2 regions of the Mesocryomonas lacus genome follow, and region 2 is predicted to be linked to the other one. Evidence: predicted binding sites of a transcription regulator. Region 2 holds the regulator's gene; the other holds the start of a gene.
The links. Region 2 encodes PhoB, which activates phosphate uptake and scavenging genes when phosphate is short. Its sites were predicted from a motif close to TGTCATNNANCTGTCAT; they were not measured.

Region 1: phnF (phosphonate metabolism transcriptional regulator PhnF) is a predicted target of PhoB. The motif match lies at 4,167-4,183, and genes of this name have one in related genera.

Annotation. Positions count from the first base shown of each region.
Region 1 covers NZ_JBUZWF020000003.1:379,319-386,643, reverse strand. The annotation lists gene ACZLZQ_RS11645 (MFS transporter) at 1-501, opposite strand, end outside; gene ACZLZQ_RS11640 (TetR/AcrR family transcriptional regulator) at 607-1,221, shown strand; gene ACZLZQ_RS11635 (CehA/McbA family metallohydrolase domain-containing protein) at 1,337-2,233, shown strand; gene ACZLZQ_RS11630 (hypothetical protein) at 2,480-3,235, shown strand; gene phnF (phosphonate metabolism transcriptional regulator PhnF) at 3,405-4,127, opposite strand; gene phnG (phosphonate C-P lyase system protein PhnG) at 4,287-4,763, shown strand; gene phnH (phosphonate C-P lyase system protein PhnH) at 4,763-5,368, shown strand; gene ACZLZQ_RS11610 (carbon-phosphorus lyase complex subunit) at 5,370-6,548, shown strand; gene ACZLZQ_RS11605 (alpha-D-ribose 1-methylphosphonate 5-phosphate C-P-lyase PhnJ) at 6,688-7,325, shown strand, end outside.
Region 2 covers NZ_JBUZWF020000003.1:723,615-730,939, reverse strand. The annotation lists gene pstA (phosphate ABC transporter permease PstA) at 1-807, shown strand, start outside; gene pstB (phosphate ABC transporter ATP-binding protein PstB) at 825-1,634, shown strand; gene phoU (phosphate signaling complex protein PhoU) at 1,753-2,490, shown strand; gene phoB (phosphate regulon transcriptional regulator PhoB) at 2,501-3,271, shown strand; gene ACZLZQ_RS13130 (alpha/beta fold hydrolase) at 3,301-4,197, opposite strand; gene ACZLZQ_RS13125 (DUF3297 family protein) at 4,540-4,785, shown strand; gene ACZLZQ_RS13120 (Ig-like domain-containing protein) at 4,959-7,325, opposite strand, start outside.

The sequences.
Region 1 (7,325 bases), 340 kb from region 2:
CAGGAAGGAGCCCGCGGGGACCCCGAGCGAGAGAGCGATGGGCGTTCCGACCATGGCGATCGCCAGCGCCTTGCCCTTCAGGCGATCGACGACCATCCGGCGCGCATAGCCCGCCAGAATGGCCCAGGCGAGGCCTGCGGCGACTCCGGCGATGAAGCGCGCCACCAGCGTCAGGGCATAGTCGCCGGACAGGGCGGTGACCGTGTTGAAGACGAGGAAGCCGACGATGGCGGCCAGCAGCGTCGGCTTGCGCCGCAGGCCCTGCGTCAGGAAGGTCAGGGGAATGGCGGCGATGAGAGATCCTGCCGCGTAGAGGGTGACGAGCTGTCCCGCGAGCGCCTGGGACACGTCCAGTCCCTCGGCGATCTGCGGTAGGAGACCCGCGGGCAGGGTTTCGGTGAGGATTGCGGTGAAGCCGGTCATGGCGAGCGCCAGCAGCGCTGCCATCGGCAGCCTCTCCTGTTCGGCATAGGGCTCGGGTGGGGACGTGACGGATGACATGAGGCAGAACCCTTGTGGATCGATTGATCCAGAAGTGGACGAAGGCCTCCCGCTTGTCAACGACTTCTGGAACGCTTAATTCAGAAGTCAACAATGGGAGGTTTCATGGCCCGGACCGGTCGCCCCAGAGGCTTTGATCGCGATGATGCGCTGACGAGCGCCCTGCATCTGTTCTGGCAGCATGGCTATGACGCGACCTCGCTGGACCAGCTGAAGCGGGCCATGGGAGGCATCTCGTCGGCGAGCTTCTACGCGGCGTTCGGTTCCAAGGAATTGCTCTACCGCGAAGTGCTGGCGCGCTACCTCGAAACGCACGGGCAGGTCACGGCGTCGCTAAGGGATGAGACCCTTTCGCCCCGCGCGGCGATCGAGCAGGCGCTGCGGCTCTCGGCGCGCATGCAGACGGATCCCTCGCATCCGACGGGATGCCTGATCGTCCTGTCGATGAGCGTTTCCGCTGGGGAGAGCGAGGCCCTCGGGGCGCTGTCCGCGGCCGAAAGGCTGGTGAACCGCACGGCGATCCACCGCTGCGTCGTGAGGGCGATCGCCTCCGGGGAATTGCGGGAGGAGACCGATCCCGTGGGCCTCGCGACTCTGGTCGAGGGCCTGCTCCTCGGCTTCTCGCTCCAGGCGCGCGACGGCATTGCGCCGGAGGCCCTCGACGCCGCGGTCAGCACCGTCCTCGCCGTCTGGGACGCCCAGCGGCCCGCCGCTCCCTGAGGCTCCCGCCACCGGCTGTCGACGATCGCCGCCGGCCCATCTCCCCGCCCGCCGTCATACCCCCGACAACACCCGGCGCTATTGCCCCGTCATCGCTGGATTCGAGGACATTGCCATGGGCCAGACCGCCTTCACCGCCGCCGGCACCTTCTGGCGCGGCAACATCCACACCCATTCCACCGCCTCGGACGGCGTGCTGTCGCCCGAAGCCGTCTGCCGGACCTATGCCGAGGCCGGCTACGACTTCCTCTGCCTCTCCGACCATTTTCTGGAGCGCTTCGGCTTCCCCGTGGTCGACACCACGCCGTTCCGCACGAAAACCTTCACGACCATTTTCGGCGCCGAGATCCATGCACCTCAGAACAGCCATGGCGAGATCTGGCACCTTCTCGCCTGTGGCCTGCCGCTGGACTTCGCCCCGCTTGGCGAGAATAAGGATGCCGTGGCGCTGGCCAAGCGAGCGGTGGCGGCCGGCGCCTTCCTCGGCATCGCGCATCCGCAATGGTCGCAGCTGACCATCGAGGACGGGCGGCAGATGGCCGGCATCGCCCATGCGGTGGAGATCTACAACACCGGCTGTCACCTCGAATGCGACCGGCCGGACGGCACCGCCCTCCTCGACGCGCTGCTCTCGGAAGGGTTCCGCCTCACCGGCTACGCCGCCGACGACGCGCATTTCAAGATCGACGACGCGCTCGGCGGCTGGATGATGGTGAAGGCGGAAGTGAACGAGCCGCAGGCGCTCCTCGCCGCCATCAAGGCCGGCGCCTTCTACTCCTCTCGCGGCCCTGTGATCACCGACATCGCGGTCGCCGGGAAGATGCTCTCGGTCGACTGCGAACCCGCCGCAGGCATTGCCCTCGTCGGCCGCGGTTCCCGCGCCGAATACCGCGGCGGCCCCGGCATCACCCATGCCGACCTGCCAATCGAACGCTTCGCCGGCGACTGGTGCCGCGTGGTGGTGATGGACGCGGCGGGAAAGCAGGCCTGGTCGAACCCGATCTGGCTTTAGAAACGCGCCGCTGCCGCGAATGTGATGGCCGTGCCGCGCCTGCCTGAAGGAGCCCTGCGAAGGGCATTTTGAAAGCTTCGGCTGGCGCGCCATCCGTTCGGAAAAGGCACGAAGGGTCCGCCCCCACCTTGATTTCAAAGCGTCTTTCCTCGATGGGGTGGACCTATTCAATCGCGAATGTTCTTCGGCAGAGCAGCGATCAGACGAGTGGCCAGGATGCTATCGACAAGCCTTCGAACGAACGAAATGGAAGCGGCCGGAAACGACTGGCAGACGCCAGCAAACGGGCTCCGCATCCATCAGGCCTTGCCCCGGCCGGTGCGACAGATCCAGATCTTCGGGCAGCGCTGTAGCGGAACGAATGTCCTCACCAAACTGCTCGCCGCCAACTTCGGCTGGGAGACCATCACCGATCGCTACGGCTTCAAGCATTGGTTCGTGCCGGATCAGATCCTGTTTCCGAGCGACGTCCTCGTCTGCGTCGTCGCACGTCATCCGGTCGACTGGATCCGCAGCCTCCACCGGCAGCCCTGGCACGCGCACGCCGATCTCAAGGCCATGCCCTTTTCCGACTTCATCCGCGCGGAATGGCACAGCTACTGGGATCACGAGGTCGGTGGCATCGATGAGCACCATCCGATGTACAACCGGGAAATGTTGCACGAGCGCGATCCCGCGACCGGCCGTCGGTTTGCCAATCCACTGCGCAAGCGGACTGCCAAGCTGCACGCATGGAGCGGGCTCTACGCGCGCAGCGCCAATCTGTGCCTGCTCGACCTGGCGCTCCTGACCTCGGCCCCCGACACCATCCTCTCGGTATTCGGCGATCTCCTGCAGCGCGTCCCGGCGGGAGATCTCGGCGCCCTCCAATCCTACAAGGGCAACGGGTTCAACCGCTTCGTCGAGCGGCAATACGAGCCCCTGTCGCCGGCGGATGAGGCTTTCGTGCGTTCGCAGCTCGATTCCGACGTCGAGCGGCAGTTCGGCTACGCCCTCGGCTGATCTGCCAGGACTGGCCGCCGCAAAGCTGGACCTGGGTTTTCGACAGCCGCAACGGGAGTCCAGCTTGCCCGGCAACCGCGAGTATCCGTCCACCGGCGCTGAGCTGCGACCGATGCCGCGTCGAAATTGCCGGGGTAGTGAATCGACAGCGCCTTGCCGTTGATGGTTCTCACGTCCGGAACACCAGCTCGATCCGCTCCGCCAGGAACCGCGCCCGCGACAGCTGGATCGGCGTGTCATCGGGATCGCAGTTCAGCGAATCGGTCACCAGCACCACCGCGTCGCGCGGGCAGCCGAGATGTTCGGCGTCGGCTGGGGTAACCCGCGATGCGATGACGCGAGTCTCCTGTCGGCGGTAGTCGGCGACGCCCTCGGCGGCGAGCGCCCGGGTGATCGAGCCGCTCTCGGCATAGGCCGCGACGATGCCGGGAAAGCGCTCGGCCGGAAACCAGGAGGTGGCCAGCGACATCGCCACGCCGTCGGCGACGCTCAGCGTCTCCAGCCGGTGCAGCGGGGCGCCGATCCGGACCTTCAGCGCCGCGGCGATCCGGGCATTTGCCGCCTCGCGTTTGGAGGCGATCAGCCGCCCGGCCGGCTGGCGCGATTGGCTGGTGATGTTCTCGGAGAAGCGCGTGCGGGCGCCGACGGGATAGGCGAGGCGCTCAGGCAGCCGGTCGACGAAGGTGCCGCGCCCGCGCTCGGCGCGCACCAGGCCCTCGGCCGACAACGCGGCGATCGCTCTTCGCACGGTGTGGCGGTTGACCTGGAAGCGCTCGGCCAGTTCCGCCTCCACCGGCAGCTTCTCCATCGCGCCGGCCGCATCAGTGATCATCGCGCGGATGCCGTCGGCAACGCTGCGCCAGCGCGCGATCCCCTCTTCGCCCCCGATCATGCCTCATCCTTTCTTGCGTCCGCCGACAAAACCATTCGGCGTCATTGTCCTGTCACGTCTCGGGGTGTAGATATCAGTAGATAGATATAGTTGTCTATACCAATAGACAACTGGTCGCAGAAGCAGGCGGCCGAAGACGCAGAGACAACCGAGGGCGAGATGATCGAAGAGAGCAACGCCATTCCCGAAACCGACGCGACGGCCGCCCGCCAGCGCGCCATCGGCGCCTTCGCCGCCGCCGCCACGCCGGTGCTGGCTGAAGGCTGGCAGGCCATTGGCGGCGGCATGGCGGCGCTGCCGGTGCGCGGGCCGGAGGCCGGGCTCGTCATGCTGCGCGGCCGCATCGGCGGCGGCGGCGCACCGTTCAACCTCGGCGAGGCCAGCGTCACCCGCGCGACCGTTCGCCTTCCCTCCGGCGAGGTCGGCCACGCGATGGTGCTCGGCCGCGACGCCGACAAGGCGCGCCTCGCCGCCACGCTCGATGCTGCTTGGCAGCGGCCGGACTGGCGCGCGGCGATTGAGGCCGAAATCGTCGGCCCGGTCCTCGCCGCGCAAGCCGAGGACGACCGCAAGGCCGCCGAGGAGACCCAGGCGACGCGGGTCGATTTCTTCACCGTCGTACGCGGAGACGATTGATGGGCAAGGATATGAACGGCATCGACGGGGGCTTCACCGACCCGGTCTTCGACAGCCAGGCGGTCTTCGCCGGGGTGATGCAGGCCCTGTCGCGGCCGGGCACGGCGGTCGAGCTCGGCGCGCGCGTCAAGGCGCCCGGCGCCCTCGCGCCGGCCGCCGCCAGCATCCTCGCGGCGCTCGCCGACTACGACACGCCGGTCTGGCTCGACGCCTCGCTGCGCCAAGCGCCGGACGTCGTCCAATGGATCGGCTTCCAGACCGGCGCGATCCAGGTGAAGGCGCCGGGCCAGGCGCGCTTCGCCGTCGCGAGCGCCGGCGCGGACCTTCCCAACCTCTCCGACTTCGCGCTCGGCACCGCCGACTATCCCGACCGCTCGACGACGCTGATCCTGGTGCTGGACGACCTCGCCACCGGCGCGCCGCTGACGCTCTCAGGTCCCGGCATCGAAGCCTCAGTGACGATCCGCCCGCGCGGGCTGACCCCGGCCTTCTTTGCCGACTGGGCCATCAACCAGGCGCTGTTTCCGCGCGGCATCGACGTGCTGCTCGTCGCCGGCAGCCAGGCAATCGGTTTTCCGCGCACCACCCGCATTCGGAGCGCCTGACATGTACGTCGCCGTGAAGGGTGGCGAAGCCGCCATCCAGAATGCCCACCGCCTCCTCGCCGACCGCCGCCGCGGCGCGCGCGACGTCCCCGCGCTGACGCTCGAGCAGATCGCCGGCCAGCTCGCGCTCGGCCTCGACCGGGTGATGGCCGAGGGCTCGCTCTACGACGTCGAGCTTGCCGCCATGGCGGTGCGCCAGTCGCGCGGCGACCTGATCGAGGCGATCTTCCTCCTGCGCGCCTACCGCACCACGCTGCCGCGTTTCGGCAACTCCGTGCCGGTCAATACGGGCAAGATGGCCATCGAGCGCCGGGTCTCGGCAACCTACAAGGACCTGCCGGGCGGGCAGTTGCTGGGGCCGACCTTCGACTACACCCACCGGCTGATCGATCCCGCCATGGCCGGCGACGAACCGGTCGAGACCGGGCTTCGCCGCGCGCTGTCCGGCGACGAGGGTTTTTGCCCACGTGTCACCGACCTTCTCGGCGACGAGGGGTTGATCGAGCCGGACCGACGCGCCGACGCGCCCGCGACCAATGTCAGTCCCGACGCTGGCGCCGGCGAGCACGAGAACGACACCGTTGGTCTTCGCACGACTGAAGACGCCGAGCCCGGCGACCTCACCCGCGAGCCCCTCTCTTTTCCCGCCGGCCGCGACCTCCGGCTGCAGGCACTCGCCCGCGGCGACGAGGGATTTCTCCTCTCGCTCGCCTATTCCACCCAGCGTGGCTTTGCCCGCACCCACCCCTTCGTCGGCGAGATCCGCATCGGCCTCGTCGACGTCGAGGTCGAGATGCCCGAGCTCGGCTTTCCCGTCACCATCGGCCGCGTCCGACTCACCGAATGCCAGATGGTCAACCAGTTCTCCGGCTCGGCCCAGGAGCCGCCGCAGTTCACGCGCGGCTACGGCCTGGTGTTCGGCCAGTCCGAGCGCAAGGCGATGGCGATGAGCCTCGTCGACCGCGCGCTGAGGGCCGACGAGTTCGGCGAGGAGCGCGTCGCTGTGGCGCAGGACGAGGAGTTCGTCATCGCCCATTCCGACAACGTCGCCGCCACCGGCTTCGTCGAGCACCTGAAGCTGCCGCACTACGTCGACTTCCAAGCCGAACTCGACCTCGTCCGCCGCCTGCGCGCCGAGCACACGGCGTCGGTGGTCGAGCTGAAGGACGCGGCGGAATGAGGCCCGCTTTAGTGCCCGCCGCGCCGCAAGAAATACCAGGCGGCGGCAAGGCCGATCAGGATCACCGTCAGCTCGCCGAGCACGATCCAGCCGCTCATTCCCGCTTCCTCCCCGACGCCTCCCAGCAAGGTCCGGCATCATGACCGCAGCCCTTCCCGTCTACAACTTTGCCTATCTCGACGAGCAGACGAAGCGGATGATCCGCCGGGCGATCCTGAAGGCGATCGCCATTCCCGGCTACCAGGTGCCGTTCGCCAGCCGCGAGATGCCGATGCCCTATGGCTGGGGCACCGGCGGCGTGCAGGTGACGGCGGCAATCCTCGGGCCGGACGACGTCCTGAAGGTCATCGACCAGGGCGCCGACGACACCACCAATGCCGTCTCGATCCGCGCCTTCTTCCAGAAGACCGCGGGCGTCGCCACCACGACGAAGACCGCGGAGGCGACGATCATCCAGACCCGGCACCGTGTCCCCGAGACCGCGCTGACGGAGAACCAGACACTCGTCTACCAGGTGCCGATCCCCGAGCCGCTGCGCTTCCTCGAGCCGCGCGAGACCGAGACGCGGGTGATGCACGCCCTTGAGGAATACGGCCTGATGCACGTCAAGCTCTACGAGGACATCGCCCGGCACGGTCACATCGCCACCACCTACGCCTACCCCGTCAAGGTCGAGGACCGCTACGTCATGGACCCCTCGCCGATCCCAAAATTCGACAACCCGAAGCTCCACCGCTCAGCCGCCCTGCAGCTCTTCGGCGCCGGCCGCGAGAAGCG
Region 2 (7,325 bases):
GAGGAAAGCCGGCGGCCGATCAACGACCGCCAGCTCGGCTGGATCAAGCAGCTCGAGGAAGCCGGCCAGCTGGAGCAGCGCTTCAACTGGGGCCTGTTCACCTTCGGCGGCTCGAGCCGCGCTGAAACCTCGGGCGTCGGCGTCGCGCTGATCGGCTCGGCCTACATGATGCTGATCGTTCTCGCTCTGGCGCTGCCGATCGGCGTCGCCGCCTCGATCTATCTCGAGGAATTCGCCCCGAAGAACCGCCTGACCGACCTTATCGAGGTCAACATCAACAACCTCGCGGCGGTGCCCTCGATCGTCTACGGTCTGCTCGGTCTTGCGGTCTTCATCAACTATTTCGGCATGCCCCGCTCGGCCGCGCTGGTCGGCGGCCTCGTGCTCAGCCTGATGACCTTGCCGACGATCATCATCGCCACGCGGGCAGCCCTCAAGGCGGTGCCGCCCTCGATCCGCGCCGCGGCCCTCGGCCTTGGCGCCTCCAAGATGCAGATGGTGTTCCAGCACGTCCTGCCGCTGGCCGCTCCCGGCATCCTGACCGGCACGATCATCGGCCTGGCGCACGCCCTCGGCGAGACCGCGCCGCTGCTCCTCATCGGCATGGTGGCCTTCGTCGCCGATGTGCCGTCCTCGCCGCTGGCAGCCTCGACCGCCTTGCCCGTGCAAATCTACATGTGGGCGAACGAGGCGGAACGTGCTTTCGTGGAACGCACGTCCGGCGCCATCATGATCCTGCTTCTTTTCCTGGCTGCAATGAACCTTGCAGCCGTCATCCTTCGGCGGCGCTTCGAGCGTCGCTGGTAGAACGGTGGACAGAAATGATGGAAAATATCCAAGCGACACTCAATAAAGGTCCCGCCGTGCATTCAAACCGTCCGATCAAGATGAAGGGCGAGAACGTCACCGTCCATTACGGTGGCAAGCAGGCGCTGCATGGCGTCAGCCTCGACGTCCAGGATCGCCAGGTCACCGCGCTGATCGGCCCGTCGGGCTGCGGCAAGTCGACCTTCCTGCGCTGCCTCAACCGGATGAACGACACCATCGACCACTGCAAGGTCGGCGGTCTCATCACCCTCGACGGCGAGAACGTCTACAACCCCGCCATCGACGTCGTCGAGCTCCGGGCCCGCGTCGGCATGGTGTTCCAGAAGCCTAACCCGTTCCCGAAGTCGATCTTCGAGAACGTCTCCTACGGCCCGCGCATCCATGGCCTCGCCAAGTCGAAGACCGATCTGGAAGAGATCGTCGTCACCAGCCTGCGCCGCGCCGGCCTCTATGAAGAGGTCAAGGACCGGCTCGACGAGGCCGGCACCGGCCTCTCCGGCGGCCAGCAGCAGCGCCTCTGCATCGCCCGCGCGATCGCCGTGTCGCCCGAGGTCATCCTGATGGACGAGCCCTGCTCGGCCCTCGACCCGATCGCCACCGCCAAGGTGGAGGAGCTGATCGACGAGCTGAAGCAGAACTACACGATCGTCATCGTCACCCATTCGATGCAGCAGGCGGCCCGCGTCAGCCAGGTCACCGCCATGTTCCATCTCGGCAACATCGCCGAGGTCGGCCCGACCGAGAAGATGTTCCAGAACCCGGACGACAAGCGCACGCAGGACTACATCACCGGCCGCTTCGGCTGAACCAGCCGGCCGCGCCCCAAGACGGGCGCGGCCGGCGTATCCAATGATCCGCATCGCCGGCCGCGACCCGAGAGTCCCGCGACGGCGGCTGCGCCCAACGAGAACAGGGAGACGAACCATGGACGAGCACATCGTCACGTCCTACGACGAGGAACTGAAGTTCATCGTCCGGCGCATTTCCGAGATGGGCGGCCAGGCGGAACGCATGGTCGAGCGCTCGGTCGCCGCGCTCATCAACAGCGACTGGGGCCTGGCCCAGTCGGTTGTCGCGGATGACCTGATGCTCGACGCCGCCCAGCGCGAGCTCGACGAACGCGCCATCATGACCATCGCCAAGCGTCAGCCAATGGCGCAGGACCTGCGCGAGATCGTCGGCGCGATCCGCATCTCCAGCGACCTCGAGCGCATCGGCGACCTCGGCAAGAACATCGCCAAGCGCGTCATCGCCGTGCACGAGCACCAGCAGCCGATCAAGCTGGTGCGTGGCATCGAGCATCTCTCCGAGCTCGCCATCGAGCAGCTGAAGGAAGTGCTTGACGCCTATGCCAGCCGCGACCACGTGCGCGCGCAGGCTATCCGCGAGGCGGATGAAGAGATCGACGCGATGTACACGTCGATCTTCCGCGAGTTGCTGACCTACATGATGGAAGATCCGCGCAACATCACCGCCTGCACGCATCTCCTCTTCAGCGCCAAGAACATCGAGCGCATCGGCGACCACGCCACCAACATTGCCGAGACCATCTACTACATCAAGACCGGTGAGCAGATGGAATCCGAGCGACCGAAGAGTGACACCACCCCGTCGATGACCGTCGGCGTGAAGGATTCCGGCCCGTCGACCGGAAACATGTAGGAACAGGCAGATGAACGCGCGCATCGTCGTCGTCGAGGACGAGGAGGCCCTGGGCGTCCTCCTCCGCTACAATCTCGAAGCCGAGGGCTACACCGTCGAGGTCATCGACAATGGAGACGAGGCCGATCTTCGGCTGAAGGAGCAGACGCCCGACCTCATCATCCTCGATTGGATGCTGCCTGGCATTTCCGGCGTCGAGATCTGCCGTCGGGTACGCGGCCGGCCGGCGACGGAACGGCTGCCGATCCTGATGCTCACCGCCCGCGGCGAGGAGAAGCAGCGGATCCAGGGACTGACGACGGGCGCCGACGACTACCTCGTCAAGCCCTTCTCGATGGCCGAGCTGATGGCCCGGGTGCGGAGCCTGCTCTGGCGCTCCAACCCGCAGAAGCTGTCCGACCATCTGACCGCCGGCGACATCAAGCTCGACCGCGCCAACCATCGCGCCTACCGCAACGGCCGCGAGCTGAAGCTCGGACCGACCGAGTTCAAGCTGCTGCAGTTCTTCATGATCTCGCCCGGCCGGGTGTTCTCGCGCGAGCAGCTGCTCGACGGCGTCTGGGGCCGCGACATCTATGTCGACGAGCGCACCGTCGACGTCCACATCGGCCGCCTGCGCAAGGCCATCAACCGCGGCCGCCAGCGCGACCCCGTCCGCACCGTCCGCGGCGCCGGCTACTCCTTCGACGAGCATTTCGCCGCCGTGGTGCCGACGTTGCAGCGTAGCGCCGACGACGAGGGCAAGATGGCGCTGGCCGAGCGTCAGGCAAGCGAGGGCTGACGCCGCAGTTTTAGGGAACGCAGCTCCGCTCACCCTCCGCCGCGAACCGCCGGACCAGCCTTGCCCGGTGACGGGTCCTTGAAATCCTGCAGGACCGTGCCGGCCTCGTCGGCCTGCAGGCTCGCGGCGCTGCCGGGGGCGTCGACGAAGGCGAGCACTGCCTCGGCGTAGCCGACCGGGTCCTCCAGCGGGGCGGAGTGTCCAACATTCGGGAGCAGCAGGAAGTGCGCGCCGGGAATGGCATTGGCGATCATCTCGGTATGCTCTCGGCTGATCGCCTCGTCGTGGTCGCCGATGACGATCATCGTCGGCACGGTGATCGAGGCCAGCTGCGCCAGCGTGAAGTTCGGCTCGTTCGCCCAGAGCGCGAAGATTTCGTCGTCGATGTTGTCGTAATGGCCGAGCGCCGGCAGCGCCTTGCCTTCCGCGATCGCCTTGCGGTTGGCGAGGGCGCCGTCGGGCGTCACGTTGGCGGCCTGGATGAACATCCCCGACAGCCGGTCGGGGTGGTGGATGGCGATGTCGAGGCCGATGATGCCGCCATCGCTCCAGCCGACCAGCGATACTTTCGGCAGCTTCAGGAGATCGAGGAGCTTTAGGTAGTCGCGCGCCATCAGGTGATAGGTGATCGGCTTCTTGTCGCGCGTCGAGCGGCCCTGCCCGCGGCTGTCGGCGACGATAACGAGGTGATGCGCCGAGAGCGTCGCGATCTGCTGCCGCCAGACGTCTCCGCTGGCAAGGCCTCCGGGGATCAGCAGGATCGGCGGCCCCTTGCCGTAGATCTGGTAGAACATCGAGATGCCGTCGACATGCGCAAAGCCTGAATCGCGTGGTTTGACGAGCTTCAGCCGCGCTTCGGCTGTCTGGACCCCACCCACGCTCATCGCCAGTGCCAAGGCGCAGAGCAATCCGACGATCCGTTTCATGGGCGGCTCCATGTCCAAATTTTCCCAATCCTGAGCGCTTGCGCGTTGCAGCACAAGCATTGGAAGCGTCGAAAGATCCGGCTTTCCGTGCCTCCGGCTCGGCGCTGCAGGGTCTTCAGGCAGGCGGACACTCTCCCGTCAAGCACGACTGCGTGAGCGGCTGCCGGGAGCGCGCCAGGGCATGGAGCGCCGAGGCGTATTGCAACAAGTGTTGGCGAAACCCCGCCAAGCTTGTATCTCCGGCGCAACGCATCAAAAGATGAGACGCTGGACATGACCGACACACCCAAGGCCGAGACCTCCGAGACGCCAGCCACCGAGACGGCCGAGCAGGCGGCACCGATGGCCGACATCGCCTTGCCCGACCGCCTTGCGGCCGATCCGTCGAGCCCGTTCCACAATCCTGAACTGCTGGCGATGGGGATCGGCGTCCGGTTCAAGGGCGTCGAGAAGACCAATGTCGAGGAATACTGCGTCAGCGAAGGCTGGATCCGCGTTCCCGCCGGCAATGCGAAGGACCGCCGCGGCAATCCGATGACGCTGAAGCTGAAGGGCCCGGTCGAGGTCTATCTGCGCGGCGAGGACTGAGGGCGCCGGCAAGGCGCTTTCCATCTTGGACTGCCGCACTTTGGGGCGCGGCAATCCGTCGAATGCGGTCCGACAGAGCACCGTGCGTCCCTGAGGGACACACGGTGCTCTGTCTTTTTTGTACTGACAGCATTTTTCCTTAATTGGGTAAGTCCAACCACTTGCGGGATGCTCTAGAAGCGGAGCGCGTTGTAGAGGTCGACAATGCCCTCGCCGATATCGGCAAGCTCGGCTCTCAGCTGCTGCGAGAACAGGGCGGCGCCCGCCGTCGTAGCCTCATCGCCCCGGAGGTTCTCCGTCACCGCCCCGCTGCGCACGTCGATGGTGATGACGCTCTGCGACACGGCCCCGTTCTCGTCCACCGCCTGGACTTTCAACGCGATCGTCTCGAGGCCCGCCGGTGGGTAGCCGAAGACGACGCCCCCGTTCTCAGACGACAGCCAGGCCGGCAGCGCGCGCCCGTCCGCCAGCGTCACCCGCGTTTCATGTCCGATCCGCGCGCCTTCGCGCGTCTCGCTTGCGGCCACCATCACGTAGAGGACGCCCTCGTTGATCGTGGTGTCGACGACGAAGGAGGTGCCGTCCCGTTGCGACAGCAGCTGCCCGATATCGGACCCGCCGAGAAAAGGCGCTGCGCTGAAGCTGTCGAGGCGGCCTCCTGTCTCGCTCCAGTCCGTCTGGGCCCGCACCGTGCGGGCGATCAGCTCGTCCGCCGGCATCCCGGCAAGGCCGTTGAGGTCCTGCATCGCGTCGATCGCGTTGTCGAGCGAGCGCTGCCCGACAGGCCCCGCATCGATGCTGCCAAGGCTGCCGACCGCCACCAGCACCTCGCCGTCGGCATCGACCGAGCGAACCGGCCGACCGATCGTCCTCAATGAAGCGTTCGCGTCCGGTCCGGGCGCGGGGACGTCGATATCGACCGTCACCGGTTCGGTGCGGCCAGGGCGAACGCCGATGGTCGCGCTGCCGGTGACCGTCGCCGTGCCATCGCTGACCGAGAAGCTGAAACTGTCGGAACCGGTATAGGCAGGCGTCGGCACGTAGCTGTAGCGGCCGTCCGGCGAAAGCGTCAGCGTGCCGTTCCGCGGCGCCTGCGTGACGGTGTAGACGAGCGGATCGCCATCGGGATCGAACCCGCCGAGCGTTCCGGTAGTCGGGCCGCCCGCCACCGCGTCGATGCGCAGCGGCGGCAGCATTGGCGCATCGTTGATAGCGGCCACTGCCCCGCCGACGCTGCCGGTGCTGGCAAGGCCGGCTGCGTTGCGGACGGTATAGCTGAAGCCCGCGGGACCGTTGTAGTTCGGCGACGGTGTGAAGCTCAGCGTTCCGTCCGGGTTCAGGGCGACCATGCCCGACGCGATCCGGACCGGCGCGCCGACCGCAATCGGCCGGCCGTCGATCTCGGTGACCGTCAGCCCGGTACCGTCGGGGTCGCGGTCGTTGCCGGTCACGTCAAGCGTCACGGTGCCGTCCTCCGGCACGGTGAAGCTGTCGGCGCCGGTCACCGGCAGGTCCGGCACGTCGGCGACCGAGACGCTGAACGTCTCGATCCGCGTCCCGCCCCGCCCGTCGGAGACCGCGACGGCAAAGCTGTCGCCGCCGTTGAAGTCGGCCGCCGGCGTGTAGGTGAAGGTCCCGTCGGCGTTGACGACGACGCTGCCGTGCGCCGGCGCCGCGGCAAGGGTGAACGTCACCGGATCGCCATCAACGTCGCGTGCCAGGATGGCACCGCTCAGCGGCCGGTCCTCGATCGCCGACAGGCGGGTCGGCGAGGTCACGACCGGTGCATCGTTTACCGCCGCGACCGATACGGTGACGGTGTAGACGACGGCCGTCGTCCCGTCGCTGACCGAATAGGTGAAGCTGTCGGAGCCGTCGAAGTCGGCGTTCGGCGTATAGGTGTAGCTACCATCGGCGCGCACCACCGCACGGCCGTTCGCCGCATCGGCCGCGAGCGCATAGGTCAGCGGCGCGCCTTCGGCGTCCACGGCCACCGGCAGCCGGCCGGTCAGCGGCTCGTCCTCGCGGGTCGCCGCCGAGACGTCGCTGCCCACCGGCGCCTCGTTCGGCCGGGTGACATCGACGACGACCCGCACGGTCGCGGTGCCCCCTTGGCCGTCGTCTAGGGCGACCTCGAAGCGAGCCTGTCCGGAAAAGTTCGGCGCCGGGGTAAAGCTGAAGCGCCCGTCGGGGTCGAGACGGACGGTTCCGCCGGGCGGCTGGGCGACCAGCCTGTAGGTCAGCCCATCGCCGTCGACGTCCCGGCCAAGGATCGCGCCAGACACCGGTTGCCCGACCTTGGTCGTCAGGCTGACATCGCTCGCCGTCGGCAGGTCGTTGCGGGCGTCGAGCAGAATGTCGGCGACGGAACTTGCCGATTGCGCACCGCCGGCGCCGGCATTGCCGCCATCGTTCGTCGTCATCGTCAGCCGCACCGTTCCCGTCGCGTCTTGCGCCGGCTGATAGACCGGCGCGTTCACTCCGGCGAGGAAGCCGTTGATCGACGCGAGCGTGCCGGTCAGCGTCAGGTGCGCCGTTCC